Linked DNA regions of Herpetosiphon gulosus. The protein of the gene in region 1 interacts with the protein of each later gene in a pairwise test. Links are inferred from orthologs where the notes say so. Each region holds a gene or a part of one and is shown in the gene's direction. Other genes may lie near its edges.

Region 1 (3,146 bases):
AGAATTGATGGGCATCGATTTTGTTTTGCCAAGCGCTGAGCCAGAACCAGAACCAGTCGTCGAAGCAGCACCAGCCGAACCAGAAATGACCCCGTTCTCGTGGGAAGATTTGGGCTTAAGCGACGATGAAATTGCCATAATCGATTCGCCAGTTGAGCCAGTGGTCGAGGCTGCACCGGTTGTGGTCGTGCCAACGCCGCCTGCAATTGTTGAAACACCATCTGTAATTAGCGCAACACCTACGCCCAAAGTTGAGCCAGAGGCTGATAACAAACGTACTCCGTTGTATCCAGTTTCCTCACGGCCACGTGAAGAAGAGCAACGCCCACGCGCACCGTTATACAACGTTTCGCCACGTCGTGAACCAAAACCAGCGGCTGAAACGCCGGTGGTTGAAACCTCGCCCGTGTTGGCTCAGACACCAACACCAGCAGCATCAGCACCTGTGGCTAGCCCAACGGTTACGCCAAGCAGTGGTGGGGCCAGTGGCGATGGCCCAGACTTTAGCGAATACTACCAACAACTTGAGGCCGACCCAAACAACCATGGCTTGCGAATGGCCTTGGCTCGGATGATTAGTCAAACTGCCTCGGTTGATCAAGCCTTAAATGAATACAAACGGCTGATTAAACAAAATCAACTGATGGATCAAGTAGTTGATGATCTGCAAGATCTGATTGAGTCGCACGATGACCCAGGCTTGCTCCAACGGCTGCACCGTGCTTTAGGTGATGCCTATTCTAAGCAAGGACGCTGGCGTGAAGCGATGGATGAGTATGGCTGGGTGCTAAATAAACCACGTCGTTAACGCACCAAGCAACTGAAGAAAGGCTAGACCCTATGCGTCATATCGTTGAGGACTTAATTCGGGTTGAAGGGGTTATCGGCAGCCTCTTAGTAGGCCGCGATGGTTTGGTTATCGCCAGCACTTTAATCGAAGATGAAGATGCTGAAGTATTGGGCGCGATGTCGGCAGCAGTATTTGGTGAAATTGATAAAGCGACCAAACGGATTGGTATTGGCACACTGGTTGATGCAATTATTGATGCCAAAGATGGTTCGATTTTATTGCTCGAAGCTCGTGACGTAATTCTGACGGTGGTAACGCAACGAATGGTTAATCTTGGTTTGGTCAAGATTGAAATGCGCCGCGCTGCCAAAAATATTAGCAAGGCAGTACCGATTTAGGCATGTTGGCGGTTTGATGAGCGAGTCACCTTGATTGGTGGCTCGCTTTTTTTATGGCTGATTGGCTAAATATGCTACAATGCCCACGGTCGTGTAAACGATACTTTCTTTGATTAACCAAGCATAATGGAGGCATTTCCCTGTGGAAAAGTCATTGATCATCTTAAAGCCTGATGCAGTTCAACGTGGCTTAATTGGGCCAATTTTGACCCGCTTGGAAGCTCGCGGCTTGAAATTTATTGGCATCAAATTGTCACAAGTCAGCAGCGAGTTGGCTCACAAGCACTACGGCGTTCACGAAGGCAAGCCATTTTTCGCTGGTTTGGTTTCGTACATTACCTCAGGCCCAGTGCTGGTCGTTGCGGTTGAAGGCAAAGATGTGATCGAAATTGTGCGCTCAACTGTTGGCGCAACCAATCCCGTCAAGGCTGCCCCTGGCACGATCCGTGGCGATTTTGGTGTGAATATCGGGCGCAACTTGATCCACGCCTCAGACTCACCTGAAAATGGCGAACATGAAGTGGCACTGTTCTTCAGCAGCGAAGAATTGATCCGCTCAGAACGCTCAGTCGATCAATGGATTACCGAGTAATCTAGCTCGTTGATGCGCCTTGGGATGTTTGTACATCCCAAGGTTTTTTTTTATTTTAATTCAACCCGATCAAGCTGAAAGCCCAATAAACGCAATGGATCGGCGGCGCGTGAACTGACCCGTGTTGCCAAATCTTCGGGGCCGCTGACGAAGGTGCTACTAGCAAATTCAATCAGCAAATCGTTGCCTTGCGGTTGGGCGGGCAAGGCAATTTCAAGCCAATACCAATCGGGTTTGAGTTGATAACTATCGATTAATTGGCCATTAAGGCTAACGCTGATGCGGGTTGGTTGCCAATCGTTGGTGAAGCCATTCAGATGTAAGCGCAGAGTTTGGGCTTGGCCAGTTGCTGCTTGGGGTAAACGCAAGGCCGAGGCTTGGCTGCTCCAACGAAAATCTGGTTGATTATGCTCGCTCTGATAAAATCCGCGCACATAGCCATAATCTAAACCTGAGCCAAGATCGATGGTGGTGGTTGGCACGACGGTCAAATAGTTCCAGGCCCAAGCCAGATCATTAATAATTTCGACATCGCGGAAGTTTAAACGGGCGACTGCCGCTGTAAGTTGGCCTTGGCGTTGCATCAAATTACCCTCAAGCATCAAAATGCGTGCCGATTGCACTGGGTTATTTTTGGGATTAGCCTGTTGGTAGAAGGCCAAGGCTTGTTCTGATTTACCTTCAGCTTCCAGTAGTTGGCCGTTGATCAAGGCTAAACAGCGCCGCCCAGTATAGCCACTAACGCTGGTATTTTCGCTGCGACCCTCAGCATCAATTTGGTCGTGCAATTGGCGAGCTTCGGCTAAATCACCAGCTTGCAATAGCTCACGAATTGTCTGACATTGGTTGGCTTGTTGCACCCCAGCAAAGCCCAAGCGTACATCTTGCCAAACGCTACGCACCCCGACTGATTCTGGTAAATAGACATACGATGGCAATACGATCAGCCACAATAAGCCAGCACTAGCCCAAGCATAACGCTGTTGACGGCTACTAGCCCAAGCTTGCGACCACTGCACGATTGCCAAAGCAGCATAGATGATCACAAATGGAATCAACGGTTGGCGAAAGCGGGCAATTGCAAAAATCAATGAGCCGACAATGATGTTATAGCCCAACCAACCAAGCACCAAGCCTTTGCCAGCAACTGCTTGCTTGCGCCAAAACCCAAGCACCGCCAAGCCGACAATTACCACATACAACGTGTCGTCGAGCAGCAGGCCCAAAAGATGCGGCACTGGCACGCGGCCATCAACATAGCCATCGGTCAAATGTTCAGCACTATCAAACCGCACTTGTAAAATATCCAACAATTCGAGTGCCGTTTTGCTAATAAAGCGCTGTGGATTTTCGCCTAGCCAAGTAA
Region 2 (3,321 bases), on another replicon or contig:
GATAATTCCACGAAACGCCGTGTTGACTCCAACTGGAACAATTGGAGTTAGAGCAGCAGCATTAATTGGTTGGTTATAAGCTGCGGTATCGGTCAATTTGCTAAGGCTATTAGTGCCACGAGTCAGGTACAAATCAACGCCGTTGGCTCCATTATCTTGGGCTGCGAGGTGAAATGCAGTGCTTGGTATGCTCCAAACACCTTGCAATGTCCAAGTTGTGCCATCGAACGAGAATTTGCGCAAGTTCGTGCCATCGTCGGCGACGTATAAGGTATCTACCCCAACTACACTTGGCTCACGATCTAAGAAAACGAAGCCATAGGGCGAAGTTGCACTAGCAATCGGCATAATCGTTTGGCCAGCAGTGGTTGGCAAGCCAGTGCCAATTTGAAAAATCCCACGTGATGTGGCTGATGATGATGAGAAGTAGAGATTACCACCATAGGTATGCACAACGCGGGTGTTGGTTGGGGTGATCAAGGTAGTGGTTGTGCCGATGCCATTCAGAAACCGCACTCCGCCTGGACTACCTGTCCCGGTTGCCCAAATATTGTCGCCATTACCTGTCGCGCCCCGAATATTGTTAGCACTATAGGAATCAGTAATCACATTGGTTGTATCAATCAGGCCGCTCAGGCTAACTTTAGCAACTACCCGATTGAAGACACTGCTTGATGATGCAGCAATTGCTCCAATCCCAACATCAGCATCATAACCTGCCAGCAGCAGATGTTGTCCATCGCCTGAAAGGCTGAGTGCGCCTTCCGAGGTTGCCGTACCCGACATAGTGACACGGCGGTTATTACCATTCAATGCGGTTGGCATGGGAACAGTTTGCACAAAATCGCCGTTGGTAGTGTACTCATCGAGAAATACTGCTGTGGAAACACTTGAAAGCGAACTGCTGCCGTTACCAACCCGTACTACCACCAAATTGCCGGGGCTAAAGCCACCACCGCCTTGAGTGGTGCGCGGGGCCGCTTGGGCTAAATTGAGGCCAACGACAAGGCTAAATAGCGAGAGCAATGTTACGAACGAGAACATGCGAGGTGTTCGAAACCGATTCAGCACACTGATACTCCTTACTCAAAGCCAACTTCAACTACTCCAAGCTTGTGACAACCATTGACACAGGCTTGAGTGATTCTTAAGCTGTATGATATGGGCAACTTGTGCAGATGCAAGAGCCAACTTTGTGTGAATATGAGGACAACCGCGATGGCATTAACGATTCCGGCTTTGTGGCAACCAGTGCTCGCCGACGAAACTAGCAAGCCATATTGGAACGATCTTGAGGCATTTGTCGCTGCTGAACGGGCTGAACAGCAGGTGTTTCCGCCAGAAGATCAAGTTTTTTCGGCCTTAGAATTAACATCGCCTGAGCAAACCAAGGTGCTGTTGTTGGGGCAAGATCCTTACCATGGCCCGGGTCAAGCCCATGGCCTATGTTTTTCGGTGCTGCCTGGAATCAAAGCGCCACCATCGCTCAAAAATATGTTCAAGGAACTCAAAACCGATCTTGGTTGTGTTGTGCCGAATAATGGCTATCTACTGCCATGGGCCAAACAAGGCATGTTGATGATCAATGCGGTGATGACGGTGCGGGCGCATACCGCCAACTCGCATAAAAATCGTGGCTGGGAGAAATTCACCGATGCGGTGATTCGCCAAGTCAATGCCAAACCTGAGCATGTGGTGTTTGTGTTGTGGGGAGCCTATGCCCAAAAGAAGGCTAGCTTAATCGATACGAGTCGCCATACGATTATTCAATCGGCGCATCCTTCGCCACTTTCGGCTGATAATGGCTTCTTTGGCAGCCGCCCGTTCTCCAAAATCAATGCAGCACTTGAGGCTCATGGCCAAAGCCCAATCGATTGGCAAATTTCAAATTTATAGGTATTTCTGCACCCCAACCCCTTTCAAGGGTAGGTTTTTAACAATGATTGGGTGGGATTTGTAGTCGATGTTCATGCCCTCACCCCTAGTCCCCTCACTCGCTTGGCGAGGGGAACCAGCCTATCATAACCATTGGATCTCCCCTCTCCCGCCGCAGTGGGAGAGGGGTCGGGGGTGAGGGAACGCAAGCAATCATCCAATGGAAGGAGTGGGGGTGAGGGATTTTAAGCTTGGCTAACGATTGAGGCGGTTGTGTAAAAAGAGCAAAATAATCATAAACAACATCAACGCCGTCAAACCAACAAACATCGGGAAGGCGAGGGCAAAATTACCACTGTATAAGCCCGTCACTGCTACCACAAAAAAAATCACCATCACAATGCCCGTAATGTACATGAACCGCCGTGGCCATGGTGATGGTTTGGGAGAACGCCGAGACATAACTGCCCCTTTCAAAAAATTGCCAACGCGGCATGGCTAGAGCCGTAATGCCGTGAGCTTATCGCGGATCTCCTCAATCATAAATGGTTTTGCCAGAAATTGGGTTGTACCAGTAGTACCAAATTGTTGGCTCACTTGTTGTTCATTATAGCCGCTCATAATGACCACGCGAATCTCGGGCTGAATCTGTTTGAGCACTGCTAGGGTGCTTTGGCCATCAAGGTCGGGCATGGTCAGGTCGAGAAAAACGCCCGCTATCTCTTGATGATGGTCGCGGAAGAGGCTAATGCCTCGATTGCCACCCTCGGCGAGTAAGGTTTCGTAGCCCAAACGGCGTAAAATCCGATCAATCACAATCCGCACATCAGGCTCGTCGTCGATCACCAGAATTTTGCCTGGGCCTGAATCGACTAAGGCTGGTTGTTCACTGGCTAGCTCGGTTTGTACTGCTGTCATAATTGGCAGATAAATTCCTATCGTCGTGCCCTGTTGAGGGCGACTCTTGACCGCGATGCCACCCCGATGGCCGCGCACAATCCCTAAAGTAACCGCTAAACCCAACCCGCGTCCAGTAAATTTGGTGGTGAAAAATGGATCGAACATGCGCGAGATCGTCGTATGATCCATGCCTAAGCCTTGGTCGCTAATTTCGATCGCGATATACTGGGCGGGCAAAAATGTGCCAGTGGTGTAGGTGTGGCCCTCGGGCGCTCCTTGCAAATCGCACAAACTGGTTGTAACCGTAAGCATCCCGCTGCTCGACGCTTCAAGCGCATTGATTAGCACATTGCTGATCGCTTGACGCAGATGTTGTTGATCGCCCTCAATTAGCGGCAAGTTATCCTCTAAGTTGCTCTGAATATGGCGTTGCTGGGTCAGGCTTGAGGGCAGCAAGCGAATTGAAGTTTGAACTAATTCGTTGATCATCAGACTGCGGCGTACATCAAGATTTTGGCCAGTGTAGGCAACCATTTGTTTGGTAAT

Evidence for each region.
Region 2: the proteins of ndk (region 1) and ung interact in binary tests that used the Escherichia coli proteins (3 or more experiments, as listed by UniProt). The link is inferred for Herpetosiphon gulosus from one-to-one orthologs.

The regions. Positions count from the first base shown.
Region 1 is NZ_BAABRU010000025.1:47,038-50,183, reverse strand. The notes cover bases 238-3,055. They hold ndk (nucleoside-diphosphate kinase), read left to right. Parts: upstream 238-1,330; coding sequence 1,331-1,780; downstream 1,781-3,055. Other genes in these bases: ABEB26_RS23160 (glycosyltransferase family 39 protein), read right to left, coding at 1,831-3,055; ABEB26_RS23170 (roadblock/LC7 domain-containing protein), read left to right, coding at 841-1,188. Outside these bases: more of ABEB26_RS23160, read right to left, coding at 3,056-3,146. UniProt on the Escherichia coli protein: Major role in the synthesis of nucleoside triphosphates other than ATP. The ATP gamma phosphate is transferred to the NDP beta phosphate via a ping-pong mechanism, using a phosphorylated active-site intermediate.
Region 2 is NZ_BAABRU010000010.1:108,330-111,650, forward strand. What follows is about bases 65-3,057. They hold ung (uracil-DNA glycosylase), read left to right. Parts: upstream 65-1,218; coding sequence 1,219-1,896; downstream 1,897-3,057. Other genes in these bases: ABEB26_RS14770 (CHRD domain-containing protein), read right to left, coding at 65-1,071; ABEB26_RS14780 (hypothetical protein), read right to left, coding at 2,131-2,337; ABEB26_RS14785 (PAS domain S-box protein), read right to left, coding at 2,374-3,057. Outside these bases: more of ABEB26_RS14770, read right to left, coding at 1-64; more of ABEB26_RS14785, read right to left, coding at 3,058-3,321. UniProt on the Escherichia coli protein: Excises uracil residues from the DNA which can arise as a result of misincorporation of dUMP residues by DNA polymerase or due to deamination of cytosine.